2 regions of the Pseudomonas sp. HS6-2 genome follow, and region 2 is predicted to be linked to the other one. Evidence: riboswitches for the same ligand, from Rfam matches in the RefSeq annotation. Region 2 holds a riboswitch; the other holds the start of a gene.
The links. A riboswitch is a leader RNA that binds a small molecule or an ion and turns the genes downstream of it on or off. The one in region 2 is predicted to bind cobalamin.
Positions count from the first base shown of each region.

Region 1: another riboswitch for cobalamin. It lies ahead of ACOKS3_RS17960 (ABC transporter substrate-binding protein); the one in region 2 lies ahead of cobW (cobalamin biosynthesis protein CobW).

Region 1 covers NZ_CM143906.1:3,873,722-3,888,276, forward strand. Annotated here, with positions in the region: gene ACOKS3_RS17950 (TonB-dependent receptor) at 1-1,795, shown strand, start outside; gene ACOKS3_RS17955 (acetyltransferase domain-containing protein) at 1,937-3,103, shown strand; cobalamin riboswitch at 3,134-3,335, shown strand; gene ACOKS3_RS17960 (ABC transporter substrate-binding protein) at 3,444-4,457, shown strand; gene ACOKS3_RS17965 (FecCD family ABC transporter permease) at 4,454-5,467, shown strand; gene ACOKS3_RS17970 (ABC transporter ATP-binding protein) at 5,473-6,252, shown strand; gene ACOKS3_RS17975 (OprD family porin) at 6,271-7,617, shown strand; gene ACOKS3_RS17980 (hypothetical protein) at 7,603-7,914, opposite strand; gene ACOKS3_RS17985 (GNAT family N-acetyltransferase) at 8,020-8,520, opposite strand; gene ACOKS3_RS17990 (hypothetical protein) at 8,629-9,108, shown strand; gene uvsE (UV DNA damage repair endonuclease UvsE) at 9,189-10,208, shown strand; gene ACOKS3_RS18000 (ParA family protein) at 10,352-11,128, shown strand; gene ACOKS3_RS18005 (DUF2946 family protein) at 11,193-11,603, shown strand; gene ACOKS3_RS18010 (TonB-dependent receptor) at 11,672-13,822, shown strand; gene ACOKS3_RS18015 (MFS transporter) at 14,173-14,555, shown strand, end outside.
Region 2 covers NZ_CM143906.1:2,939,864-2,954,418, forward strand. Annotated here, with positions in the region: gene ACOKS3_RS13675 (triphosphoribosyl-dephospho-CoA synthase) at 1-456, shown strand, start outside; gene ACOKS3_RS13680 (malonate decarboxylase subunit delta) at 458-757, shown strand; gene ACOKS3_RS13685 (biotin-independent malonate decarboxylase subunit beta) at 750-1,598, shown strand; gene mdcE (biotin-independent malonate decarboxylase subunit gamma) at 1,595-2,386, shown strand; gene ACOKS3_RS13695 (malonate decarboxylase holo-ACP synthase) at 2,388-3,002, shown strand; gene mdcH (malonate decarboxylase subunit epsilon) at 2,999-3,916, shown strand; gene madL (malonate transporter subunit MadL) at 3,980-4,381, shown strand; gene madM (malonate transporter subunit MadM) at 4,387-5,151, shown strand; gene ACOKS3_RS13715 (LysR family transcriptional regulator) at 5,170-6,084, opposite strand; gene fni (type 2 isopentenyl-diphosphate Delta-isomerase) at 6,136-7,182, opposite strand; cobalamin riboswitch at 7,628-7,836, shown strand; gene cobW (cobalamin biosynthesis protein CobW) at 7,933-9,000, shown strand; gene cobN (cobaltochelatase subunit CobN) at 9,004-12,765, shown strand; gene ACOKS3_RS13735 (ATP-binding protein) at 12,767-13,768, shown strand; gene ACOKS3_RS13740 (vWA domain-containing protein) at 13,804-14,436, shown strand; gene ACOKS3_RS13745 (hypothetical protein) at 14,551-14,555, opposite strand, start outside.

The sequences.
Region 1 (14,555 bases), 930 kb from region 2:
TGGTTTCACCGGCCATGGCTCGGTGATGACCCTGTTCGATGGCGCGCGCCTGTATACCGGGGCCGGCACCCAGACCTTCCCGGTCGACCCGTGGATGGTCGAGCAGATCGACATCATCCGCGGCCCGGCTTCGGTGCTGTATGGCGAAGGCGCGACCGGCGCGGTGGTCAACGTGATCCCGAAAAAAACCTTCGCTGGCGACATCCGCAACCGCGTGCGGCTGGGCTACGGTTCCTGGGATCGCCAACAACTGGGGCTGGACAGCGGCGGCAGCCTCAGTGAACGCCTGAGCTACCGCCTGACCCTGAACCAGCAGGGCGGCAACGGCTGGGTCGACCGCACCGACTCGCGCAGCCTGGCGCTCAGTGCCGCGCTGCGCTTCGATGCCAGCGACGACCTGAGCTTCACCCTCGCCCACGAGCGCGGCGACGCCCAGCCCGCCAACTACTACGGCACGCCGCTGATCGACGGCCATTACCGCAGCAGCCTGCGCAAGAAGAACTACAACATCCAGAACGACGAGCAACGCTACCACGACGAGTGGACCCGCTTCACCACCGACTGGACGATCAACGACCAGCTCAGTGCCAGCAACCAGCTCTACTACATCAAGAGCCGCCGCCACTGGCGCAATGCCGAAAACTACAGCTGGGACGCCGATCGCGCGATGCTGGAGCGTCAGAGCTACCTGGAGATCAAGCACAATCAGGAGCAGATCGGCGACCGCCAGACCTTCACCTTCGACCACAGCCTGTTCGGCCTGGCCAGCAAGACGCTGGTCGGTGTCGAATACAACAAGGTGCGTTTCAACGTCGACAGCAACCGGCCCTACAACGACGTGGGCGGCGACTACATCGACCCGTGGCAGCCGACCGCAGGCTGGTTCCACAGCGACTCGCCAACCCGCCCGCAGACGCTGTCCACCACCCACACCTTTGCCATGTTCGCCGAGAACCGCCTGCAGCTCAGCGAGCGCCTGTCGCTGGTGACCGGCGTACGCCGCGACCAGAACAACATCGACCGCGACAACCTGGTTGACGGCAGCCGCAGCGACCGCAGCCTGCAGGGCGGCAACTGGCGCGCCGGGCTGGTGTTCGCGCTCAACGACAATCTGTCGCTGTACGGCCAGTACTCCACCAGCGAGGACGGCGTGGATAACCTGGTCAGCCTCAGCCCGTCGCAGATGCACTACGACCTGACCGAAGCGAAGCAGACCGAACTAGGCCTCAAGCAGCGCTTCTGGGAGGGCCGTGGCGAGTGGACGCTGGCGGCGTTCCATATCGTCAAGAAGAAGCTGCTGGTGGATGACCCGATCACCCACGAGGCGCAACAGGCCGGGCAGCAGACCTCCAACGGCCTGGAGGCGTCGCTGGAACTGGCCCTGGGGCAGCAGTGGCAGGTGTCGGCCAATGCCGCGCTGGTACGGGCGAAGTACGATGATTTCGACGAGGTGGTCGATGGCGTTGCACTAGACCGTGCCGGCAACCGCCCGGCCAATGTGCCACGGCGCACGGCCAACCTGTGGCTGAGCAAAGGCTTCGACCAGCAAGTCGAGGCCGGGATTGGCGCGCGGTATGTGGATGAGCGTTATGCCAACACGGCCAATAGCCAAAGTGCGCCGGGATATACCGTGGTCGATGCCAACATTGGCTGGCAGGTGCTGCCGGATGTGCGCCTGGGGTTGCAGGTGAACAACCTGTTCGATCGCGAGTATGTGGCGTCGGTATTCAGTGACGAGCAGTGGGTGATGGGCGCGCCGCGGTCCTACTTCGCTACCGTGGATTACACCTTCTGACTTGATGGCCATTCGCGGGACAAGTCGGATCGCCCCGCGAAGAGGCCGGCACAGGCGACACAAAAAAACGCTATCGGAAGAAAATGAAATAGTTATAAGATAACGTTTCATTTGACATTCATTCCTGCCTGCGACCCCTCCATGACCAGCGCCTCAGCCCTCCCCACTCAGCTCACCCAGCGCCTGCAGAGCATCGATGCCCTGCGCGGCCTGGTGATCCTGTTCATGCTGCTCGACCACGTACGTGAAACCTTCTTCCTGCACCGCCAGGTCAGCGATCCGATGACCATCGATGCCACCGACCCGTCGCTGTTCGCCAGCCGCACCCTGGCGCATCTGTGCGCCCCGGTGTTCGTCCTGCTCACCGGCCTGTCGGCCTGGCTGTATGGCGAGAAATACCAAGGCCGCAGCGATGTGTCGGCGTTCCTGTTCAAGCGCGGGCTGTTCCTGGTGGTGCTGGAGTTCACTCTGGTCAACTTCGCCTGGACCTTCCAGCTGCCGCCGAGCGTGGTCTACATGCAGGTGATCTGGGCCATTGGCGTAAGCATGATCGCGCTGTCGCTGCTGGTGTGGCTGCCGCGTCCTGCCCTGCTCGCCCTGGGCGCGCTGATCATCGCCGGGCACAACCTGTTCGATGGCCTGCACTTCGGCGTGAAATCGGCCCTGCATGTGCCGTGGGCGATCCTGCATGACCGCGGCTGGCTCGACGTCTCGGAGAACCTGCGCCTGCGCACCTCCTACCCGGTGCTGCCGTGGATCGGCGTGATCGCCCTGGGCTACGGCCTCGGCCCGTGGTTCGCCCGTGGCAGCGACGGCGGCGAGCGCCAGCACCGCCTGCTGCTGGCCGGTGTCATCGCCTTGCTCGGCTTCATGGTGCTGCGCATCTACAACGGCTACGGCGAGGCGCCGTGGAGCGGCTACCCGAGCGTCACCCAGACGCTGATGAGCTTCTTCAACATCACCAAGTACCCACCCTCGCTGCTGTTCCTGGCCCTGACCCTGGGTTGCGGCCTGCTGTTGCTGCGCGCCTTCGAGCGCGCCGGGCTGGCCCGCTGGATCAGCGCCCTGGCGGTGTTCGGGTCAGCGCCAATGTTCTTCTACCTGCTGCACCTGTACGTGCTCAAGTTGCTGTACCTGGCGTGCGTGGCGCTGCTGGGCCTCAACCATGGTGACTACTTCGGCTTCGACGGCATCGGCGCGGTGTGGCTAAGCGCGGTGTTGCTGGCCGTTGCGCTGTACCTGCCCGTGCGCTGGTTCGCCCGGCTCAAGGCGCGTCGGCGTGACATCGCCTGGCTCAAGTACTTCTGATTTAAACGTTTTCACCCGGAGGTCTGATGGTCTACCATGCGGCCCGCCGGTTTCCGCCACGGAACTAACAGGGAATCCCAGGCCCGCCACAATTGGCGCGCCAAACGGAACTGCCCCCGCAACTGTAGGTGCCGAGCCTGCTCCATCGATGCCACTGGATCAATGATCCGGGAAGGCCGGAGCCAGGTGACGACGCACCAGTCAGGAGACCTGCCGGCATACATTCACCAACCGGCGGGGTGTCCGGGATGGCCATCTGTGCTGCCCTCGCGCCTGCGAGGGCCGGCGATGCCTGTCCGTGCGTTCCTCACCAGAACTGACCGATAGGAGATCGCCCCGCATGCTGCTGCGCTTCACATCCTTGCTGGCGGGCCTGAGCCTGACTGGCCTGGCCCAGGCTGCCGCCACCCACTACCCGCTGACCGTCGACAACTGCGGCGCGCCGCAGACTTTCGCTCAGGCGCCCGAGCGCGCGGTCACCATCGGCCAGGCCGGCACCGAGATGCTCTATGCCCTGGGCCTGGGCGACAAGCTGGCCGGCACCTCGCTGTGGTTCAACAACGTGCTCCCCGAATACCAGGCGGTGAACGCCAAGGTGCCGCGCCTGGCCGACAACGACCCAAGCTTCGAGGCGGTGGTCGGCAAGCGCCCACAACTGGTGGCCGTGCAGTTCGAGTGGATGGTCGGCGCTCAAGGCGTAGTCGCCACCCGCGAGCAGTTCAGTGAGCTGAAGATCCCCACTTACCTGCTGCCCTCGGACTGCGAAGGCAAGGACAACCTGGTCGGCGCCGACGGCACCCGCCTGCAGGCGTTTCAGGTCGAGAGCCTCTACAAGAGTGTCAGCCAGCTGGCCGAGATCTTCGACGTGCAGGACCGTGGCGCGGCGCTGAACAACGACCTCAAGGCACGCCTGAATAGTGCGAAGCAGCAGCTGGCAGGCAAGGACCTGTCGCAGACTTCGGCACTGTTCTGGTTCTCCAGCGCCGACCTCGACATCGACCCCTACGTCGCCGGCCGCCAGGGCGTGGCCGACTTCATGCTGCGCACCCTGGGCGTGCGCAACGTGGTCGAATCGACCGAGGAATGGCCGACCGTGGGCTGGGAAACCCTGGCCAAGGCCAACCCGACCTGGCTGATCATCGCGCGCATGGACCGCCGCCGCTTCCCTGCAGACGACTACCAGAAGAAGCTCGAATTCCTGCGCAGCGACCCGGTGACGAAGAACATGGACGCGGTAAAGAACGACCGCATCATCATCCTCGACGCCGACGCCATGCAGGCCGGCATCCGCCTGTTCCGCGGCCTGCAGACTTTGTCTGCGGCCTTCGCCAGCGGTAAAGCGGCGCAGCGATGAACGCCCTGCCCTACACCGCCCTGGCCGTGCTGGCCCTGCTCGCGGCCGTGCTGGCTGGTACCGCCATCGGCGAGACCAACCTGCCACCGAACTTGGTCTGCCAGGTGCTGGCCAACCACCTGTGGCAGGCCGGCTACCCGGTCGACCCGATCGATGCCGGCATCGTCTGGAACTACCGCCTGACCCGCTCGCTGGTCGCTGCCGCTTGCGGTGCAGGTCTGGCGACCTGCGGGGTGATCCTGCAGGCTCTGCTGCGTAACCCTCTGGCCGAGCCCTACCTGCTCGGGCTGTCCGCCGGCGCTTCGACCGGTGCAGTGCTGGTCGGCCTGCTGGGCTTGGGCAGTGTCACCCTGAGCATGTCCGGCGGCGCCTTCATCGGTGCCCTGGCAGCCTTTGCCCTGGTGCTGGTGCTGGCCCGTGCGGCCGGGCCAAGCAACAACAACGCCCAGGTGATCCTCGCCGGCATTGCCGGCTCGCAGCTGTTCACGGCACTTACCGCCTTCCTCATCACCAAGTCGGCCACCGCCGAGCAGGCGCGCGGCATCCTGTTCTGGTTGCTGGGCAACCTCAGCGGTGTGCGCTGGCCGTCGGTGTGGATGGCGTTGCCGGTGGCGCTGTTCGGGCTGCTGGTGTGCCTGTGGCACCGCCGGGCGCTGGATGCCTTCACCTTCGGCGCCGACTCGGCGGCCTCGCTGGGCATCGCCGTGCGCCGCACGCAGTTGCTGCTGATCAGTTGCGCGGCACTGGTAACGGCCGTGATGGTGTCGATCGTCGGTGCCATCGGTTTCGTCGGCCTGGTCATCCCCCACGCCCTGCGCCTACTGCTCGGTCCCGGCCATGGCCGGCTGCTGCCGGCCAGCGCCCTGGGCGGCGCGCTGTTCCTGATTGCCGCCGATGTGCTGTCGCGCACGTTGATAACTGGCCAGGTGATTCCGGTCGGCGTGGTCACCGCCTTGATCGGCGCGCCGGTGTTCGCGCTGATCCTGGTCAGCCGCCGGGGGCGCCCATGACCGTCATGAATACCGTGCACGTCGCTCCACTCACCTGCCGGGGGCTGGGGCTGCAACTGTCGGGCAACACCGTGCTGTGCAACATCGACCTCAACGTGGTGGCCGGTGAAACCCTGGGCATCGTCGGCCCCAACGGTTCGGGCAAATCGTCCCTGCTCAAGTTGCTGGCCGGGCTGCGCACGCCGGGCACCGGCAGTGTGCAACTACTCGGCGAACCCCTGGCGCGTCTGCCACGAAGGCGCATCGCACAGGCGCTGGCGCTGGTCGAGCAGCAGGCCGACACCCTCGATGCGATCAGCGTGTTCAATGCCATCGCCCTGGGGCGCACACCCTGGCTGTCGGCGCTGGCACCATTCTCCCGGGAGGACCGTGCCATCGTCGAACAGGCCCTGGCCGACCTCGACGCCACGCACCTGGGTGAACGGGTCTGGAGTTCGCTGTCAGGCGGCGAGCGCCAGCGCGTGCACATCGCCCGCGCCTTGGCCCAGCGCCCGCAGGTACTGCTGCTCGACGAGCCGACCAACCACCTCGACATCCAGCACCAGCTGAGCCTGCTGCAACAGGTACAGGCCCTGCCGGTGACCACCCTGGTGGCCCTGCACGACCTCAACCAGGCGCTGACCTGCGACCGCGTGGCGGTGCTCGACAAAGGCCACCTGGTGGCCCTCGGCAAGCCGCTGGAGGTGCTCACCCCCGAACGCTTGCTGAGCACCTTCGGCGTGCACGCCCACTACCTCACCGACCCTTTCGACGGCGCGCGCATCCTGCGCTTTCGCGCCCCTTGAATGACAGGCCATTGCCGCATGTTGTTGCGCCCCGCTGCTCTGCTCGCCTTGCCACTGGCAACCCTCGCCCCGTTTGCCCAGGCAGATTCGGCGCAACCACAAAGCAACGGCTTCGTCGAAGACAGCAGCTGGAACATTCTCAACCGCACTGTCTACGACCAGCGTGACTACAAGCACGGCGGGCGCAATAGCGGCGCGCGCAATGCCTACAAGCCACGCAGCGAACGTAACGGCCTGGCCGAGGAATGGGCCTACGGCCTGATGGGCACGTTCCAGTCCGGTTTTACCCAAGGCCTGATCGGCGTCGGCGTCGATGCCCACGCCTATCAGGGCGTGCAGCTCGACAGCGGTGGCGGCCGTGCCGGCAAGGCGCGCCTGCTGAGCCTGGACAACCACGGCCATCCCAAGAACGAATACAGCCGGGGCGGCGCGGCGCTGAAACTGCGGGTATCCAATACCGTACTGTCATGGGGCGAACAGCGGGTGAAGACGCCGGTGTTCAGCTCCTCGGACAGCCGCCTGCTGCCCGAGACCGCCACGGGCTTCTTCCTGACCAGCGGCGAGATCGACACCCTCAAGCTGGTCGCTGGCCACTTCAACGAAAGCACCGACCGCAATGCGTCCAGCCACGACCAGGGCTTTGTGGTGAACTACTCCGACGGCCGCCAGGGCAACAGCTTCGACCTCGCCGGCCTGGTGTGGAACCCCGGTGCCGCCTTCACCGGCAGCCTGTACACCTCGTGCTACCAAGACACCTGGAACCAGCATTACCTTGGCAGCACCCTCACCCACGCCCTGGACGACCGCCGCAGCCTGAGCCTGGACCTCAACCTGTACCGCACCACCGACACCGGCAAGGCGCTGTCCGGGCGCATCGACAACACCACCTGGAGCCTGGTCTCGCGCTACAGCCAGGGCCCGCACAGCGTCAGCCTCGGCTGGCAGCAGGTGGATGGCAACACGCCGTTCGACTACGTCACCCGTGGGGCGATCTACATCGCCAACGCCGTGCAGATGTCCGACTTCAACGCGCCGAACGAAAAATCATGGCGGGCGCGCTATGACCTGGACATGGGCGGTTATGGCATTGCGGGGCTGAACCTGACCGCCCTGTATGTGCGCGGCTTCGATATCGACGGCACCCACGTCGACCCAAACGGCGGCTATGCGTACCTGGGTTATGGCAAGGGTGGCAAACATTGGGAGCGGGACCTCGAAGCGCGCTACGTGGTGCAGAGTGGCAAGGCCAAAGGCACCACGTTCTCACTGCGGCACAACGTGCACCGGGGCAACACGGCGCAGGCGGAGCTCGATGGCAACCAGATCCGCCTGGCGGTGGAATGGCCGTTATCAGGCGGTTTCTGACAGCCCCCAGACCTGCTTCTCCTGCTCGGTCAGCGTCGCCACGACGGCGGCAAACACCTCGTTGAACTCGGAGCTGACGTTCTGGTGTGCGCGATAGTTGCTCAGCAGGTAGCGTTTCACAGTCTTCGGCCAGCTGCCATCCTTGTGCGCCGCAATGATGATGCCCTTGGCATCCTGGTAATTGGCTGACGGCCTGACCTTGGTCAGCAGTTTCTCGAAATCGACATAGGTCCAGTCGTCCCTGCGATTCTCGAACGCGTCGAGCAGGTCGAGTTTGTACAGCGCGAGATGTGCCATGGGCATCCTTCCTCTTTCATCGTGAAGGAGAAGACGGTAAGCAAATCGCCCGGCAATTGAAATGAACGAGGTGGTGACGGTCAGCCGCAGGAAGTAGGAATGGTCCTACCTGGCGAGCCAGTGCTCCATGTGCGTCGTGCCCCACAGCGGGTCGTCCTCCACGTCGATCAACGCAAAGCCCTGCCGCTCCCAGAAGCGTATTGCACCAGGCAAAAACGGATGGGTATGCAGGTACAGGCATTCGACCGCAGCGGCACGGGCGTGCTCGCGCAAGGCGGCGAACAATGCCGCCGCCAGGCCACGACGACGGTACTCGGGCAGCACGAACAGGCGCACCACCTCGACCACGCGCTTGCCGTGATAGTCGAGCTGGTTGAAGCGATGGTCGTAGGGCAAATAGCCGATGCCTGCAATCAACCGGCCTTGATCACGTGCTTCCAGAAAATGGCCATGGCCGTACAGGTAAGTCTCGGCAAAATGGGCCAGGTCCTTCGGCAATAGCGACCCAGCGAGCATCGGGAACAGCCCGCGACGGGCATTGTCGATGAAGGCCACGACTTCACTGATGTGCTCGTGAGTGGGCGGTTGGATGATCAAGTGGGGCATGGGCGTGGAAACGTGGTCTGAACGGCGGGTTTTCTACCTCAGGGACTGATGGCTGGCAACCCGACACAGCTATAATCACCCTCTGCAAAACGCGCCCAAGGCCACCCCATGCCCCCCATCCAGAAGCTGCTGTTGCCCTTGCTGTTCATTACCGCCCTCGCCGCCTGCGACCAGAAGCCCACCCGCGAAGAGCAGATCCTGGCCAACCTGCCGCTGCAGGAAGCCTACGACCACAACATCGAGCGTATGGCCGCGCTGCTCACACGCACCCACCCGCAGCTGGATGCAGCCACCATCAGCCAGGTCCTGCGCAAGCACCTCACCGTCGAGGACCAGCGTCAGGACCTGTTCAAGCTCTACAGCGAGAAGAACTTCAGCGACGCCGAATTCGCCACCATCGTCGCCGCCACCCGCGACCCGGCCAAGGCCAAGGCGCTTGAACAGACCGACGAAGGCAAGCACCTGAGCGACAAGCTCACCGGGCTGATGCGCGAGACAGCGCGGGATGAGAAGGTGCAGGCACTGGCCGAGCAGCGCATGCAGCAGGTGGAGGATGAACTGGAAGAGCTGGAGAAGCCGGGCTCCTGATGTGCCTGCATGGCACAGGTTGAACTGATCGTTCACTCGGCTGACGTGTCCAACCATCATTCAAAAACTGGAGACCAACCATGCCCCGTCTGGGCTTCGCCTGCATGTACCGCCACCCTCACCGCAGCCTGTCGGTGAAAGAGCTTGAGGCCATCGAACGCACCTTCAACCCGCGCACTACCACGCTGCGCTGGCTGTCCAGTGCCAGCCAGGAAGCGGCCCGGCTCAAGCTGCTGGAGCTGGTGCAGCACAACCTCGACGCCCAATTGCGCCTGCTGGCCTACGTCAGTGAACTGCCGCCGATGCTGCGCATGGTGCGCCTGAGCAGCGACCTGCTGCCGCTCTACAGCCACCCCAGCGTAGGGCCGATCTATCGCGACACCGAGTTTCAGGCCCTGATGGCTGAACGCTTTGCGGCCATCGGCAAGCTGGCCCGCGATCAGGATATCCGCCTGTCATTCCACCCAGGCCAGTACTGCGTGCTCGGCTCGGACCGCCCCGAGGTGGTGGAGAACAGCCTGGCCGAATTCGAATACCACGCCGACATGATCCGCATGATGGGCTTTGGTCAGCGCTTTCAGGACTTCAAGTGCAATGTGCATATTGCCGGGCGCCTCGGCGCAGCCGGGGTACGCCAGGTGTGGCCAAGGTTATCGCAGGTAGCGCGCCACGTGATCACCTTCGAGAACGACGAGAAGACCTATGGCGTCGACGATTGCCTGGCACTGGCCGACCTTGCGCCGGTGGTGCTGGACATTCACCACTGCTGGATCCACGAGGGCGACTACATCGCCCCCCACGACCCGCGCGTGGCGCGCATCATCGACAGTTGGCGAGGAGTGCGGCCGACCATGCACTACTCACAGCCGCCGGAGAGCTTGCTGGCACTGGGCTTCGACGCTGACCGCAAGCTGACCATCCCGGCGTTGCTGGAGAAGGTGAACAAGCGTGACCTGTATCAGCACAGCGCGCAGATGTGGAACGACTGGACCAACCACTACGCCCTGCAGTTCATCGATCGCTTCGACATCATGTTCGAGGCCAAGGACAAGAACCTGGCGACCCTGGATTTCTACCGGCGATATGTCGAGCGACCATGACCGTAAAAACGCCGTAACAGAGCGCTTGCGCTTCGAAAAAGATGAACTTAACTATTGTTTCAAGACTTGTCATAAATCTGTCGTGTTTCAGTCATAGGATTGACCCCAACCTGACATTTTCTCTCTTCATGGATGAGCGTCTCATGCGTCGTGTGGTTTTCAATCAGAAAGGTGGCGTGGGCAAATCGAGTATCGCCTGCAACCTCGCCGCGGCAAGCGCCGCCGAAGGCTATCGCACGTTACTGGTCGACCTCGACCCTCAGGCCAACGCCACCTACTACCTCACCGGGCTGACCGACGATGCCATCCCCGCCGGTATCGCCGACTTCTTCCGCCAGACCCTCTCGCCGGTCACCGCCTCCGGCAAGAAGCACCGCGTGGCGATCACCGAAACCCGCTACGACAACCTGCACCTGGTAACGGCCAGCCCCGACCTCAGCGACCTTCAGAGCAAACTGGAGAGCAAGTACAAGATCAACAAGCTGCGCAAGCTACTGATAGAGCTGGGCGACGACTACGAGCGAATCTACATCGACACCCCGCCGGCGCTGAACTTCTACACCTTCAGCGCCCTGGTGGCTGCCGAGCGCCTGCTGATCCCGTTCGACTGCGACAGCTTCTCGCGCCAGGCGCTGCTCAGCGTCATGGCCCAAGTCGAGGAACTGCGCCAGGACCACAACCCGGCGCTGCAGGTGGAGGGCGTAGTGGTCAACCAGTTCGCCGGGCGCACCGCGCTGCACCAGACCCTGGTCGAGCAGTTGCGCGACGAGGGCATGCCGGTGCTGCCGGTGTACCTCAGCAGCTCGATCAAGATGCGCGAATCGCACTTGGTTTCGGTGCCGCTGGTGCACATGGCGCCCCGCCACAAGCTAACGCAGGAGTTCATCGAGCTGCTGGACGTGCTCGAACGCGCTGCCTGAACTGCGACAACACACCACAGCCTCGCACTACCCCGCCGTTCGTCCGGGTGATAGATTCGCCGCCATGAAAATCACCCGGCACACTCGCACGCTGACTGCCTGGACGCTCTATGCCAGCGTCCTGTTCAGCCTGTTGCTGTGTGGCCTGCACCATGGCCAAATGGGCGGACTGCGCCTGGCCGGCCTGGAAGGTGGCTTCTGCTCGATCAACAGCGAGCACGGCGTGGCCATCGACCTCGACGGCGCCGGCGGCGACCAGCACATGGCCCAGCTCGACTGCCCGGTATGCTCCTCGTTCGGCCTGGCCGTGCCGCTCGCCAGCAGCAGCTGGTCGCTCAGCCCTGCACACGCCGCTGCCATCTCGCCCATCGTCGTACGCAGCTGGGCGCAACCGCCGCCCCGTTACCAACGCCCTGCCCTCACCCCCCGCGCTCCCCCTGTCGTACTCCCCGCAGCCATCACTCATATCGCCTGACTTCAGCCGGGCGCGCCTGCCTGCGCGCTCGCCGTCAGCCATGACCTTTGCGTGGAAGACAGAACAACATGCTCCGCAATACCTCCCTGGTGCTCCTCATGGGCACCTGCACCTTTGCCTGGGCGGACGATGCCGCCGTCGAACTCACCGCCACCACCATCGATGGCGAGCGCGATGCACCTTCCGGCGTGCAACTGGACGTGCCGATCAGCACCGGCTCGCGCCTTGGCCTCACCGCACGGGAGACCCCCGCGTCGGTCAGCGTATCGGACCGGCGCATCATCGAAGAACGCGGCGCCAAGGACAGCCAGGATGTGATCAACGCCATGACCGGCGTGAACGCATCGGCCAACCCCGGCTACGGCGGTTTCGTCAGCTACCGCGGCTTCACCCAGAACCAGGTGACCCAGCTCTACAACGGCATCAACCTCGGCTACAGCAGTGCTACCCGGCCGGTGGACGCCTGGGTGCTGGACCGCGTCGAGTTGCTTGGCGGGCCGTCGTCCTTCCTGCATGGCGCAGGCGCCGTGGGTGGCTCGATCAACTACATCACCAAGACCGCCAGCCGCGACCAGCAGATCATCGATGGCCGCGTGCGCTATGGCAGCTACGACGACTCGGAAGTGGCCTTCGGGATCAACCAGGCACTGGCCAGCCACCCGGCCGATACCCGCCATTTCATGCGCCTGGACTTCAGCCATACCGGCAGCAATGGCTACATCGACCGAAACCAGCGCAACACCGACAGCCTGGCGTTTTCCCTGCTCAGCGACCTGACGCCCGACCTGACCCACACCCTGGCGCTGGAATACCAGGAGGACCGCGAAGACAGCCCCTACTGGGGCGCGCCGATCCTGCCAGGGCGCAGCACCATGAAGATCGACAACAGCCGCCGCTTCGACAACTACAACGTCGCCGACGGCCGCTACGAACAACGGGTGCGCTGGCTGCGCTCGATGCTCGATTACCAGGTCAACGACAGCACCAGCGTGCACAACACCCTGTACCACTACCGCGCCCAGCGCGACTACCGCAACGTCGAGCGCTACAGCTACACCGGCGACGGCAATGTGCAGCGTGGCAGCCCTTACCTGCAGCGCCATGAACAGAACGTGCTGGGCGACCGCATCGAACTGCGCCACGACAACCAGCTGTTCGGCCTGGCCAGCCAGTGGTCGCTGGGCCTGGACTACTCGCACATGCGCCAGAGCGTATACCCGACGTCCGGGAGCTGGACCGATGTGGTCGACCCGGACCACTTCGACCCGGGCAGTTTCAACGACATCCCCGGGGTAAACGCCGGGCTGACCAAGCAGCGCCGGCATGTCACCAGCAACCGCGCCGTGTTCGCCGAAAACCGCCTGCAACTGACCGAGCGCCTGGCCTTGCTCACGGCCCTGCGCTACGACTACCTGGACATGGAGGTAACCAACTACGGCGCGGTGACACCGACCTCGCCGGCGTTCTTCGAGCGGCGCTGGGAACCGCTGTCCGGGCGCGTCGGGCTGACCTACGAATTGACGCCGTCGGCCAGCATCTACGCCCAGTACAGCACCGCCGCCGACCTGCCAGCCGGTTCGCTGGCGGCGGCCACCTATGCCAACGTCGGCACCTTCGACCTGTCCAAGGGCGAGCAATGGGAAGTGGGCAGCAAGTTCGACTTCCTTGAAGGGCGCGGCGCGGCGACCGTGGCCTTGTACCAGATCGTGCGCAAGGACTTTGCCGTGCGCGATTCGAGCAACCCCAACCTGACTGTCCAGGCCGGGCAGCAGACCTCGCGCGGGGTCGAGCTGTCCGGGCGGCTGCAGGTCACGCCAAAGCTGCTGGCCGAGGGCAACTACGCCTATGTCGATGCGCAATACGACGAGTTCAATGAAGCGGTCAACGGCGTGTCGGTATCGCGCAAGGGCAATGCCCCGGTCAACGTGCCGGCCAATGTCGCCAACCTGTGGCTGACCTACAGCTTCACCTCGGCCTGGTCGGCGGGGGTGGATGCACGCTATGTCGGCTCGGTGTACGCCGACAACGCCAACACCCTCAAGGCGCCTGCCTATACCTTGTTCGGCACCTTTGCCCGCTACCGGCTGGATGAACACACCACCATCACCGGCCGCGTGCGCAACCTGACCGACGAGGTGTATGCCAAGCAGGCCTATGGGCTGCAGTACTACATGGGGGCACCGCGCACATTCGAAGTAGCGCTGGATCTGCGCTTCTGACGCTCAAGTCTATGCCGGCTATCGAGCCGGCATAGACTTTAAGAAATTTTCTACAGCTCTTGCCTCTCAATTCCTAGCTCACCATCTCTGATAATGTGCAACCTCATCCACGCCGGCACATGAAGCACCGGCTCAGGCAAGTCAAGGTGGTTCCTTTGTTTTCGGCAGACATGCACGGCGTGGCGGGTCGGCCGGCAATAATCGCCTGCGGTCGAAACAGATATCCCGATGTCGCCCTGAACGAAGCGCCCCACCACGCTCCTCGGTCTACTGGCCCTGATAACAACGATGGCGCGCCCTGAGTGCGCCACATTCATTCAGGCTGCCTATGGAAACCGGAGAGCTTCCGTATGTCTGCATCGCATGAGGTATCCCCCGCCACCCTGCGCAGGGTCATCGCCGCCTCGGCCATCGGCAACTTCGTGGAATGGTTCGACTTCGCCGTCTATGGCTTCCTCGCCACGCTGATCGCCAGCCAGTTCTTCGCCAGCGAAGATGCCAGCGTCGCCCTGCTCAAGACCTTCGCCGTGTTCGCCGTGGCCTTCGCCTTGCGCCCGCTCGGCGGCATCGTGTTCGGCGCGCTTGGCGATCGCCTGGGGCGCAAGCGCATCCTGTCGCTGACCATCCTGCTGATGGCCGGCTCCACCACCTTGATCGGCCTGCTGCCGACCTATGCCAGCATCGGCCTTGCGGCACCGGCGCTGCTGACCTTGGCGCGCTGCCTGCAGGGCTT
Region 2 (14,555 bases):
GTTGCCGCTCGTGCCGGCCGCATCGCCCTGATCGACGATCCGGCAGCCCCCGCTCAGGAAAGCCACGGCACCCACGTCCGTCACCGCTACGGCGCAAGCGGCGCCCGCGAGCAGGCCCAGCAAGGTTTTCCCGCCGTGCTCGAACACGGCCTGCCACAACTGCGCCGCAGCCGCGCCGGCGGTGCCAGCGAAAGCCACGCCCGGCTGGATGCCTTGCTGGCGATCATGGCCGCGCTCAGCGACACCTGTGTGCTTTGGCGCGCCGGCCCGCAAGGCCTGCAAACCCTGCAGGCAGGCGCTCGCGCGGTGCTGCAAGCGGGTGGCTGCGCCAGCCTCGCTGGCCGCCGTCAGCTGCGCCTGCTGGACACACAACTGCTGCAACTGAATGCCTCACCGGGCGGCGCCGCCGATCTGTTGGCCGCCTGCCTGTTCCTCGACAAAGCCGGGAGCCTGTGAAATGGAAACCCTGAACTTTCAATTCCCCGCCGCCGAGCCTGGCCGTGGCCGCACTTTGGTCGGCTGCGTCAGCTCCGGCGACCTGGAAGTGCTGATCGAGCCCGGCAACGCCGGTCGCCTGGAGATCCAGGTGGTCACTTCGGTCAATGGCAGCAGCGCACGCTGGCAGCAGCTGTTCCAGCGCCTGTTCGATGGCCGCACGCTGCCGGCGGTGAAGATCGACATCCACGACTTCGGCGCCACCCCTGGCGTGGTGCGCCTGCGCCTGGAGCAGGGTTTCGAGGAGATTGCCCATGACTGACACCGCCCGCCTGCTGCAAAGCCGCAGCTTCGTCGAACTCGGCGCCCGCCAGCGCGCCCGTGCCTTGCTCGATGCTGGCAGCTTCCGTGAACTGCTCGGCCCGTTCGACCGGTTGATGTCACCGTGGCTGCCACGCCAGGGCATCGTGCCCCAGGCCGACGACGGCGTGGTCATTGCCAAGGGCCTGCTCAATGGCCGCAATGCGGTAATCGCCGCCATCGAAGGCGCGTTTCAGGGCGGCAGCATGGGCGAGGTGGGCGGTGCCAAGATCGCCGGCGCTTTGGAGTTGGCCATCGAAGACAACCGCAACGGCATTCCCACCTGTGCCGTGCTGCTGCTGGAGACCGGTGGCGTGCGCTTGCAAGAGGCCAACCTTGGGCTGGCGGCGATTGCCGAGATCCAGGCAGCAATTGTCGAATTGCGCGCCCATCAACCGGTGATAGGCCTGGTCGCAGGCTCGGTCGGCTGCTTCGGTGGCATGTCCATCGCGGCCGGGCTGTGCAGCCACCTGTTGGTCACCCGCGAAGCACGTGTGGGCCTCAATGGCCCGCAAGTGATCGAGCAGGAGGCCGGTATGGCCGAGTACGACGCCAAGGACCGCCCGTTCATCTGGAGCCTGACAGGGGGCGAACAACGCCACGCCAGCGGTCTGGTGGACGCTTATGTGGCAGATGACGTCGACAGTATCCGCCAGCACTTGCTGCAACTGCTGGACACGCCATCGGCCAACCGTGCCGGCCGCCACGCCTGGTACCTGGAACGCCTGGCCAGCCTGGGCGCCGATTGCCCGCAACTGGACGCCGCTGCGGTGCGCGCCCTCTACCAAGGAGATGCCCCATGAACCGTGCCCTCAACTGGCTGCCGGGCCTGGCCGGTGGTGAAGCGCTGTCGGGTTATCCCGCTTCACTGCGGGTGATCGATGGCGAACTGGACAACCGCCTGGCGCGCTTCATTGCTGTGGTACCGGATGCGCACAACCCGTTCCCCCGGGCGCGAGAGGGCGAAGTGGGCCTGATGGAAGGCTGGGGCCTGGCCAAGGCCGTGAGCGATGCGGTCGAGCTGGACCGCGAGGGCGAGAAGCGCGCCATCGTTGCGATCATCGATGTGCCGAGCCAGGCCTATGGCCGCCGTGAAGAAGCCCTGGGTATCCACCAGGCGTTGGCCGCCGCCGTGCAGGCCTACGCCCAGGCGCGCCTGGCGGGGCACCCGGTGATTGGCCTGCTGGTCGGCAAGGCCATGTCCGGTGCCTTCCTGGCCCATGGCTATCAGGCGCAACGGCTGATAGCCCTGGATGACAGTGGGGTGATGGTGCATGCCATGGGCAAGGCGGCCGCAGCGCGGATCACCTTGCGCAGTGTCGAACAACTGGAGGCGTTGGCCGCGGAGGTGCCGCCGATGGCCTATGATCTTGCCAGCTACGCCTCTTTGGGCCTGCTCTGGCGGCGCCTGCAGGTCGAGAGGGCCGATGCACCGAGTGCTGCTGACATTGCCCAGGTACGTGCCTGCCTGGCCGAGGCTGTGCGTGATATCGGCCATTCGACTGACCTCAAGTCACGCCTGAACGGTGAACACCGCAGCGCCTCCCGCGACGTGCGCGCCCGCCTGCGCAGCCAGTGGCAGGAGGCCTGAGATGAACCTGCCGCAGCCACATGACCTGCTCTGGGGCATGCCCCCGGCCGACCTGCCTGCCGATGCGCCTGCCTGGGCTGTTCGGGCACTGGCAGCCGGGCAGCCGGTGGTGGTGCGGCGTGCCGCCTGTGCCAGCGGCTGGGTGGCAGTGGGCGTGCGCGGGCAGGGGCGTGAGCAGCGCCTGGGCGTGCAGATGCGCGTGCGCGATATCCAGCGGCAGTTGACCCCCGAGTCGTTGCGCGGGGCGGGGCAGAGCCCCTGGCCAGCTTTGCGGGCGCTGGTCTCGGTGGCACCGGTGCTCGATGCCTGCGGGCTGGTTTGGGGGCCGACGGGAGGCGTCGGTTACCAGTTGGCCACCGGCTGTAATGTCGTGCATGACGCTAGTGACCTCGACCTGCTGGTGCGCGCGCCACAGCTCATGGACCGGGCGAAGGCGCGCGAGTTGCTGGATATTCTCGATTGCGGCCCGTGCCGTATCGATGTGCAACTGGAAACGCCAGCCGGTGCCGTGGCCCTGCGCGAGTGGGCTGGCCTGGCGCGCCGGGTGTTGCTGAAGTCAGCCCACGGCGCACGCCTTGTCGCCGACCCCTGGAATGCGCTGGAGTGTGCAGCGTGAGCAGCCTGTTCGCCTTCCCTGGCCAGGGCGCGCAACAGGCTGGCATGCTGCAGCGCCTGCCCGAGGGCGCCACGCTGTTACTGGAAGAGGCCAGTGAGGCGCTGGGCGAACAGGTCGCGGCGCTCGACAGCCATCAGGCGTTGCAGTCGACTCGTGCCGTGCAGCTCTGCCTGCTGCTGGCCGGGGTGGCCTGGGCGCGTTGGCTGCTGCAGCGCAGCCCGGCACCAGACTATGTGGCCGGCCTGTCCATCGGTGCTTATCCCGCCGCCGTGACGGCCGGGGCACTGGAGTTCGTCGATGCGGTGCGCCTGGTGGCCTTGCGTGGCGAGCTGATGCAGCGGGCCTACCCCCAGGGCTACGGCATGACCGCCCTCAGCGGCGTCGACTTGAGTAGTGTCGAACGCTTGCTGGAGGAAGTGGGTGGCGAGGTGTACCTGGCCAACCTCAACAGCGACAACCAGATCGTCATCGCCGGCAGCGACACAGCCATGGCTGAGGTCGCTGCCAAGGCGCGTTGCCGCGGCCAGGGTGTGGCCCGGCGCCTGGCGGTGAGCGTGCCGTCCCACTGCGCATTGCTCGACGGCCCGGCCGCCGAGCTGGCAACGGCCTTTGCCGACGTAGAGCTAAGGCGCACGCGCATCACCTACCTGAGCAGCAGCAGTGCGCGGCCGATCTTCGATCCTCAGCGCCTGCGCGATGACTTGGCCGGCAACATGGCCCGGCTGGTCGACTGGCGTGCTACGTTGCGCAACGCCTATGAACGCGGCGTGCGACTGCACCTGGAGATGCCGCCGGGCAGCGTGCTCAGCGGCCTGGCCCGCCCGGTGTTCGAACAGGGCAGGGTGGTTGCCCTCGAAGCCACTCGCTGGGACACCGTCGACGCGCTGTTGCGCCAGGAGGTGAATCAACACTGACAAACGCCGTGTTTTTCGAAGGACAACAACAAGCAACTTCGACCCAACGCGAGGACAACAATAATGATTATCTACGGTGTGGCCTTCCTGGCCTTGTGTACCCTTGTGGGCCTGTTTATCGGCGAGCTGCTGGGCAAGCTTCTGGGCGTGCCCGCCAACGTCGGCGGAGTGGGCATTGCCATGCTGCTGCTGATCTTCATCGGCAGTTACCTCAACAAGCGCGGCCTGATCACGGCCAAGTCCGAACAGGGCGTGGAGTTCTGGAGCGCCATCTATATCCCCATCGTGGTGGCCATGGCCGCTCAGCAGAACGTATTTGGCGCGCTGTCCGGCGGGCCTATGGCGATTCTTGCAGGTACCGTTGCGGTGGTGGCCAGTTTCGCCATGGTGCCGCTGCTGGACCGCCTGGGCCAAAAAAAGCCTGAGCCGGTTGCAGACAAACCTCTGACAACGCCACAGCGGTGATCGCCATGTACGAATCCATGATGAAGGTAATCGGTGGTTATGGGCTGGTGAGTGGCTTTGCCGTCATTGGTGTGACCATGTGGCTCTCTTACTGGCTGTCCGCCAGGCTTACCCGAGGCCGCCTGCACGGCTCGGCCATCGCGATCTTCCTGGGCCTGGTCCTGAGCTATTTCGGCGGGGTGCTCACAGGCGGGCAGAAAGGGCTGGTGGATATTCCGCTGCTGTCCGGTATCGGCCTGTTGGGTGGCGCGATGTTGCGTGATTTCGCGATTGTCGCCACGGCTTTCGGTGTAAACATCGATGAACTCAAGCGTGCCGGAGTATCGGGAGTCGTTTCGTTGTTCTTTGGCATTGGGGTGTCGTTTGTCGCGGGCGTCGGTGTGGCCATGGCATTCGGTTACACCGATGCGGTCAGCCTGACCACGATCGGTGCCGGTGCCGTGACCTACATCGTTGGCCCGGTGACCGGTGCTGCCATCGGGGCCAGCTCCGAAGTGATGGCGCTGTCGATTGCCGCCGGGCTGGTCAAAGCAATCCTGGTGATGGTGGTCACACCTTTCGTAGCGCCGATGATCGGCCTGAACAACCCCCGCACTGCCGTGATCTTTGGTGGTCTGATGGGCACCTCCAGTGGTGTGGCCGGTGGGCTGGCGGCCACCGACCCGAAGCTGGTGCCTTATGGCTGCCTGACGGCGGCGTTCTACACGGCCTTGGGCTGCCTGCTTGGGCCTTCGCTGCTGTTCTTCATCATGCGGGCGGTTGCGGCATGAGGCCTGCGCCGCTCAGGCTCAAGCCAGGGCGGCGCTGTACATTCGGCATTCGGCCAACAAGGCCAATAAGTTCGGCTCCCGTTCCCGGGCCTTCAGAAAGACCACACCGATATGCTGCTGCAGCCGGTAGCGCGGTTGCAGTGCAATCAACTTCACGCGGTTCTCGTATACCGCCGCGATCCGCCCCGGTAGCAGCGCGAACCCAACCCCCGAACTGACCATGCTCAGCAAGGTGAAGATGTCGTTCACCTGCATCGCCACCTTTGGCTCGAACCCGGCCTGCTGGAATACCCGTGCGCCATCGCGGTGGGTGGCGAAGCCTTGGGTCAAGGTGATGAAGGTGGAGTCGGCCAGGTCCGCCAGGTCCACTTCCTGCTGTTCGGCGAACGGTGAATCGGTCGGCACGGCGAGGAAAATGTCGTCGGAGAACAGCGGCAGCTGTTCGCAGGCCGGGTCCGCGACGCTTTCGTCCAGAGATACCAGAATGGCTTCCAGCTCGTGGTTTTTCAGGCGTTGCAGCAGGTCAACGTTGGAGCCCAGGGTCAGGTCGATATTCAGTTCGCTGCGCCGCAGCTTCAGGCCCATCACCAGCTTCGGCACGGTCTTTACCGTCAGCGAATACAGCGCGCCGAGGCGGAAACGCTCGGCATAGAACCCGGCGGCCTCGCGGGTCTGGCGCACCATCTGCTCGGCGTCCTGGATCAGTTGGCGGGCTTTCTTCTCCAGCACGTAGGCGCTTTCCAGCGGGATCAGCTGGCGGCCTTCGTGCTTGAACAGCGGGCAGCGCAGGGCGCTTTCCAGGGAGTGGATGGCGCGGTGCACGCTCACTGCGCTGGTAGACAGATCGGCAGCGGCGCGGCCGAGGTTACCGCTGCGCATGAAGGCGAGGAAGGTCTCGAGCTTTTTCAGGGTCAGTTCTTCGTCGATCAGCATGCACAGGGGCCCGTAGGAAGGGAGCCGCTGATCATGCCACAGCTGCAAGCGTCATGGCGGCGTCAGGTTGCTCGGCAGCAAGCGCGCCCGGCGCAGTTGCGCAAGGTTGCGCGAGCCGGTGCAGAAGCAGGCGATACGCAACTGGCGCAGAAGAATCTCGAAATGTTCCACCACTGCCTGAGTAGAGATCATCGCCGCACTCAGTACATGGGCTGCCTGGCCAACCAGGTCGGCACCAATGCGAATGGCCTTGGCGGCATCGACGCCGTTGGCCACGCCGCCGGAGGCGATCAGGCCGATTTCCGGCACGGCGCGGCGTACCGCCAGCAGGCAGTGCGCGGTCGGGTTGCCCCAGTCGGCAAACGCTATGGCGACCTCGCGCTCGGCGGCGGTGCTGGCGCGCTCGGCTTCCACGGCTGCCCAACTGGTGCCGCCGGCACCGGCTACATCGACCATGGCTACACCTGCGTCGCAGAGCATGCGCGCCACGCGGGGTGAAATGCCCGCGCCGACTTCCTTGGCGATCACCGGCGTCGGCAGTTGGGAGGTCAGGGTTTCGATGCGTTTGAGTACGCCGCGCCAGTCACGGTCGCCTTCAGGCTGTACGGCTTCCTGCAGGGGGTTCAGGTGGATGATCAGGGCATTGGCTTGCAGGGCGTCGATTGCGCGGCGCGCCAGGTCCAGGCCGTCGGCTTCTCGCAGCTGGGCGGCGCCGAGGTTGGCCAGTAGCGGCACATCCGGTGCCAGGCGTCGGAGTTCGTCGGTCAGGCCCTGGTCCTGGTCGCTACGCAGGCTTACCCGTTGTGAGCCCACACCCATGGCGATGCCCAGTGCCTGGGCGGCTTCGGCGAGGTGCTGGTTGATGAAGCGTGCGCGTTCGGCACCACCGGTCATGGAGCTGATCAGCAGCGGGGCACGCAGGGCACAGCCGAACAGCTCGGTGCTCAGGTCAATGTCGTCCAGGGCCATCTCGGGTAATGCGCAGTGCTCGAAGCGCAGCGCCGACCAGCCGGGGTCCACGCCGTGCGCGGTGGTACTGGCGGTCAGCACGATATCCAGGTGATCGTCCTTGCGTTGGCTTAGCGGGATTTTCTTCATGCCGGCTCCGTTTCGATGGGGGCAGCAGGGATACAACATATAGATAAGTTGAAAATTGGCACAGCATCAGGCATTGGCGTGTGCCACCGGTTCCTTTCAATGGATGCTTGGTTTGTGATTGTGTGAGGGCTGGCAGGTGTTCGCCGGTAGTTTTGCAGCGCCTGTCAGATCGCGCGCCGCCCGTGCGGCGCATCGCGAGCTTTGCTCGCTCCTACGTTTGTTTCGGGACAGTAATGCCTGTGACAGGCGCGCGCGACCGCCTTGTTGGTACGACGCGATATCGCGTCATGCGCCAAGGCGTTCGCGCGCAAATCCCACAGGAATAACTGGCCCGAAACAAACGTAGGAGCGAGCAAAGCTCGCGATGCGCCGCGCGGGCGGCGCTCGATCTGTCAGCGCTGCAAGGTTTTCGGCGGACACCAGTTGACCCCCCGCCACCCCCCGCGTAGCCTTGCGACTTCGAGGTTCTTCGGCCCTGCCGAAGCTAAGACGGGAACGCGGTACAAGCCGCGGCTGCCCCCGCAACTGTGCGCACCGACAACGGATCGACACAGCCACTGCGCCGCGCGCGGGAAGGCGTCGTCCCGCCAGCTTCTTGCTGCGAAGAGCTGGAACGGTGCAAGCCAGGAGACCTGCCTCGAGACGAATTCGACTTTAAACCGGGCGGGGTGATCCGGTGGCGAACAAGCCCGGCCTGGCCCGCGGCTTTCGTCCCGTGTGCCCGCGCCAACCTGCCAAGGGCAACGCGACATGAAAACACTGGCCAAGCTCCCCGTCACCATCGTTACCGGCTTCCTCGGTTCGGGCAAGACCACCTTGCTCCGCCACATGCTCGACAACGCCCAGGGCCGCCGCATCGCGGTCATCGTCAACGAATTCGGCGAGCTTGGCATCGACGGCGAAATCCTCAAGCAATGCAGCATCGGCTGCACCGAGGAAGAAGCCAGCGGCCGCGTCTATGAACTGGCCAACGGCTGCCTGTGCTGCACTGTGCAGGAAGAGTTCTTCCCGGTGATGCGCGAGCTGGTCGCACGCCGCGGCGACCTCGATCACATCCTCATCGAAACCAGCGGCCTGGCATTGCCCAAGCCCCTGGTGCAAGCCTTCCAGTGGCCGGAAATCCGCAACGCCTGCACCGTCGACGCGGTGATCACCGTGGTCGACAGCCCGGCCGTGGCCGCGGGTACCTTTGCCGCCTACCCGGACCAGGTCGACGCACAACGCAAGCTCGACCCCAACCTGGACCACGAATCGCCGCTGCACGAACTGTTCGCCGACCAGCTGGCCAGCGCCGACCTGGTGGTGCTGAACAAGGCCGACCTGATCGACGCCGAAGGCCTGGCCAAGGTCCGTGCCGAAGTGGCCGAGGAGCTGCCACCGGCGGTCAAGGTGATCGAGGCCAGCAGCGGCCGGCTGCCGCTGGAAGTACTGCTGGGCGTGGGCGCGCAGGCCGAGGCGCACATCGATGGCCGTCGTACCCACCACGATTCCCACCATGACGGCGATGACCACGACGATCACGACCACGACGCCTTCGACTCGATCTCCATCGACCTGCCCGAAGCCGACGAAAGCCTGCTGCTCGATGCCCTGACCCAGCTGGTGGTGGAGTTCGGCATCCTGCGCGCCAAAGGTTTCGCGGCCATCCCCGGCAAGCCGATGCGCCTGCTGGTGCAGGGCGTGGGTACCCGTTTCGACAAGCACTTCGACCGCGCCTGGCGCGCCGACGAGCCACGCATCACCCGTCTGGTGCTGATTGGCCAGGACCTCGATGCCGTGCACTTGGAAGCGCGCCTGCGCCAGGCCTTGGGCGCCTGACCCATGCACCTGCTGCGGACCCAGCCCGGCGGCTTCGTGCCGGACGATAGCATCGCCGACCTCGGCCAGACACCCGCCGATCTGGTGATCCTCTGCAGCGGCGATTCGCACCTGGCATTGCTCGCCGAAACCGCCGAGCAACTGCCGGACGATTTCCCCAGCCTGCGCCTGGCCAACCCGATGCAGGTACAGAACCATGCCTCGGTCGATTTGTATGTCGATGAGGTCCTGCGCCATGCCAAGGTGATCCTGGTGTCGCTGCACGGCGGTGTCGGTTACTGGCGCTATGGCGTCGAACAATTGGTCGAGCTGGCGGCACGGGGCGTGCAGTTGATTCTGGTGCCCGGCGATGACCGCCCGGACCCGGAGCTGACCGGCCTCGGAACAGTCACCGGCGAGCCGGCCGAGCGCCTCTGGCACTACCTGCGCCAAGGCGGCAAGAGCAACGCCGTCAACCTGTTCAAGTGCCTGGCCAACCAGTGGCTGGGGCGCGATTACCGTTGGGACGAACCGCAGCCTTTGCCGCGGACTTCTGTGTATCACCCGCGCAAACCTGGTGCGCTGCCAGAGGACTGGTACCGCCAGTGGAACCCCGAACACCCGGTGGCGCCATTGCTGTTCTATCGTTCACACCTGCAGGCCGCCAACACCGCGTTCATCGACGTGTTCTGCGAGCGCTTGCAGGCCGCCGGCCTCAACCCGCTGCCCATCGCAGTGGCCAGCCTCAAGGAAAGCGCCTGCCTGGAACAGGTTGAGGCCTGGCTGGACGAAGTGGGCGCGCAGGTGTTGATCAACACCACAGGGTTTGCCCTGTCCAGCCCGGAACGCCCCAACCTGCGCCCGTTTCGCCGTGACATCCCGGTGTTGCAGGCCATCTGCGCGCAAGACAACCAACCCGGCTGGGAGGCTAGCGAGCAGGGCCTCGGTGCTCGTGACCTAGCCATGCACATTGCCTTGCCGGAGCTGGACGGGCGCATCATCACCCGCCCGGTGAGTTTCAAGGACATGGCCTGGCGCAGCGAGCGCAGCCAGTCCGACGTAGTCTGCTACCGCGCGCACCCCGAGCGCATGGACTTCGTCGCCGAGCTGGCACGGCGCTGGGTCGTACTGGCGCGCCTGCCCAATGGGCAAAAGCGCGTGGCCCTGGTGTTGGCCAACTACCCGACCCGCGATGGCCGCATTGGCAATGGCGTTGGCCTGGATACCCCGGCCGCTGCCCTGAACATCCTCAAGGCGCTGCAGGCCGAGGGCTATCCGCTCGCAGAGCTGCCAGGCAGCGGCACGCAACTGATTCATCAGTTGCTCGGCGGCGTCACCAACGACCTCGAACACCTCGATCAGCGCCCCTGCGCCCAGAGCCTGAGCCTTGCGGACTACCAGGCGGCGTTCGAACGCCTGCCCGAGGCCAACCGCCAAGCCGTGCTGGAACGGTGGGGGCCGCCAGAGCAGGATCCGATGTACCGCGCAGGCCGCCTGATGGTGGCTGGTTTGCGTTATGGCCTGACCTTCGTCGGCATTCAGCCGGCGCGCGGCTACCAGGTCGACCCCAGCGCGGTGTACCACGACCCGGATCTGGTGCCACCTCATGGTTACCTGGCGTTTCATTTCTGGCTGCGCCATGCCTTTGCCGCCGATGCAGTCATCCACGTCGGCAAGCACGGTAACCTGGAATGGCTGCCCGGCAAGGGTGTCGGCCTGTCCGCACAATGCTGGCCGGACGCGCTGCTCGGCCCGCTGCCGAACATCTACCCGTTCATCGTCAACGACCCGGGCGAAGGTGCCCAAGCCAAGCGCCGGACCCAGGCGGTGATCATCGATCACCTGATGCCGCCCTTGACCCGCGCCGAAACCTACGGCCCCTTGCGCCACTTGGAGCAGCTGGCAGACGAGTTCTACGAAGCCCAGCTGCTCGACCCGCGGCGCGCGCGTGAGCTGCAGCGCGACATTCTGGAGCTGGTCAAGGCCAACCATATCGACCGTGAGTTGCAGCTGGAAGGCCAGCTGGACGATGCCGCCGTGTGGTTGCCGCGCCTGGACACCTACCTGTGCGACCTGAAAGAGTCGCAGATTCGCGACGGCCTGCATGTATTCGGCCAGTCGCCGCAGGCCCGTCTGCGCATCGATACCTTGCTGGCGTTGCTGCGGGTGGAGCGTGGCGATGGACGCGGTGGCAATGCCAGCTTGTTGCGGGGGCTGGCCAAGGCATTGGCGCTGGGCTTCGACCCCCTCGATTGCGACCTCGGCGAGGCCTGGTCAGGGCCACGTCCGGCGCTGCTGCAGGACGTCAGCGACGGCGCGTGGCGCACTTGTGGCGATACCCGCGAGCGCCTTGAGCTGCTCGCGTTGCGCACCATCGAGCAGGCACTGGAGGGGCAGGCGCAACTGCCCGAGCAGCCCGACTGGCAACCGGTGCACGAGGTGATAAAAGCCCTGCGCGAGCAGGTCGCACCGGACCTGGATGCCTGCGGCGCGGCAGAAATCAATGGGTTGCTTGCCGCGCTGGCCGGGCGTTTCGTACCGGCAGGCCCCAGCGGCGCACCCAGCCGCGGCCGCCTGGACGTATTGCCCACCGGTCGCAACTTCTACACCGTGGATGTGCGCAACCTGCCGACCACCACGGCCTGGCGTCTGGGGTTCGCCTCGGCCAACCTGATCCTCGAACGGCACCTGCAGGACCATGGTGACCACCTGCGCCAGCTGGGCCTGTCGGTGTGGGGCACGGCAACCATGCGCACCGGTGGCGACGACATCGCCCAGGCCATGGCGCTGATGGGCGTGCGCCCGGTGTGGGCCACCGGCAGCCAGCGGGTCGACGACTTCGAGATCCTCCCCCTGAGCCTGCTCGACCGCCCACGGGTGGACGTCATGCTGCGGGTTTCGGGCTTCTTCCGCGATGCCTTCGGCAACCTGATCCGCCTGTTCGATGCGGCGGTGCAGGCCGTGGCAGCGCTGGACGAGCCGGACGACCTCAACCCCCTGGCCGCGCGGGTGCGCAACGAGCGCGCCAGCCTGCAGGCGCAGGGCGTGAACGCCGAACAGGCGGCGCGCCAGGCGGGTTGGCGGGTATTTGGGGCCAAACCGGGCGCCTACGGTGCCGGCGTGCAGAACGCCATCGATGGCCGCTTGTGGCACAGCCGTGACGACCTCGCCGAGGTTTACCTCAACCATGGCGGCTACGCCTACGGTGCCAGCGATGAAGGCACCCCGGCGCGCGCCCAGTTCGCCCAGCGCCTGGGCCAGGTGCAGGCGGTGCTGCAGAACCAGGACAACCACGAGCACGACCTGCTCGATTCCAACGATTACTATCAGTTCCAGGGTGGCATGCTGGCGGCGTCGGAGACCTTGTCTGGCGGGGCAGTGGCCAGTTACCACGGCGACCACAGCCAGGTCGACCGGCCGCGGATCCGTACCTTGAAGGAAGAGCTCAACCGCGTGATCCGTGCCCGTGCCCTGAACCCGAAATGGATCGACGGGGCGAAACGCCATGGCTACAAGGGAGCGTTCGAGCTGGCCGCGACCGTCGACAACCTGTTCGCCTTCGACGCCACCACGCACCTGATCGACGACCATCACTACCAGTCGCTGGCCGATGCCTATGTGCTCGACCCGGCGACTCGCGACTTCATGCGCGAGCACAACCCCGAGGCCCTGCGCGACCTCACCGAACGCTTGTTGGAAGCCCAGCAGCGCGGGCTCTGGGAAGCCCCAGGTGAGTACCGCGAGGCGCTTGAGGCGCAGTTGCTCGACGGCGAGGAACAGGCTTGAAATGAGTGAACCCGTACAATTCCCACTGGCAGCCGTGGTCGGTGCCGAGGACCTCAAACTGGCCCTGTGCCTGACCGCAATCGACCCTAAGATCGGTGGCGTGCTTATCGAAGGCCCGCGCGGTATGGCCAAGAGCACCCTGGCTCGTGGCCTGGCCGACCTGCTGGGCGAGGGCCCGTTCGTCACCTTGCCGCTGGGAGCAAGTGAGGAGCGCCTGATCGGCACGCTGGACCTGGATGCCGCGCTCGGCCAAGGCAAGGCGCAGTTTTCCCCTGGCGTGCTTGCCCACGCCGATGGCGGCGTGCTGTATGTCGATGAAGTCAATCTGCTGCCCGATACCTTGGTCGACCTGTTGCTGGATGTGGCCGCCAGTGGCACCAACCGCATCGAGCGTGACGGCATTTCCCATCGGCACAGTGCCCGTTTCGTCCTGATCGGCACCATGAACCCCGAGGAAGGCGAGCTGCGCCCGCAACTGCTCGACCGCTTCGGCCTGAATGTGGCGCTCGATGGCCTGCCAGCCCCGGAGGCGCGCCAGCAGATCATCCGCCGGCGGCTGGCCTTCGACAGCGATCCGCAGGCGTTCTGCGAGCAGTGGGCCGGTGCCCAGGCGCAACTGCGCGCGCGCTGCCAGGCGGCGCGCCAGGGGCTGGCGGCAATTGCCCTGGACGATCAGGCCCTGGCCTGGATCACCGAGCGCTGTTTCGCCGCCGGCGTCGATGGCCTGCGTGCCGACCTGGTCTGGCTGCGCGCGGCCCGGGCCCATTGTGCCTGGCGCGGTGGCCAGGCGATCGAGGAGGGGGATGTCGATGCCGTGGCTGAATTCGCCTTGCGCCATCGCCGGCGTACGGCGCCCGATGCGCCAGCCACCGCGCCACCCGGTGCAGCGGATGGCCGCGACCGGCAGGGCGAGGGCGGGCAGGGCGATTGGGGCGCCCTGCCTGCGCAGCCTGTCAGCAGCGGTGCGCGGCGAGAGGTGCCGAACTGGGCAAAAAAGCCCTGAGCATCCGCCAACCAGGTTTGAGGATGGCGGATGCCATGCCCCGTGCCGGAAAACTGGCGGGTGCCAGCCGTGGCCGCGCCTGCGCGGCATCCTCAGGCCGGGTGGCTTGGCTGCCGACCTTGCTGAAGGGGCGCCCGAAGCTGCGCCAGGATCTTTGCTGGCAGCAGCGCCAGGCCCAGGCCAATGAACTGTGGCTGGTGGTCGTGGACGCCTCGGCTTCTACGCGGCGTCATCAGGCCCTGGCGCAGTGCAAGGGCCTGCTGGCCGAATTGTTCGACCAGGCCTATCGGCAACGTGCCCGTCTTGCCCTGCTGACGGCCAGCGGCGGTGCACCACAATGGCAGCGCCATGGCCTCAAGGCGTCGGCAAGCCTGCAGCCTTGGTTGCAGGCCCTGGGGGCTGGCGGCGGCACGCCTTTGATCGCAGCACTGGAGCAGGCCCGGCGCTGGCTGCAGGCCCGGCAGAAAGCGCATCCCCACGAGTTGCAGCGCTGCCTGGTATTCACCGATGGTCGCCTGCAGCGCTGGCAGGCCGTGCAGCCGATGCCTTGCGCCACCGTAGTGGTGGACATGGAATTGGCGCCAGTTCGCCTGGGCCGGGCACAACAATTGGCCACGGAACTACAGGCCGATTATCAGCATCTTGAGCAGTTCAAGGTAATGGAGTGAGTTAGGCGAACGGGATAGGTGCGACACTATGCCGCAATAAGAAAGTTGCCTGGCAGGCCAATGAATAGTTGTTCAAGTGCGTGCTGGGCACGCACTTGCAGGGACGCAGCGATATTACT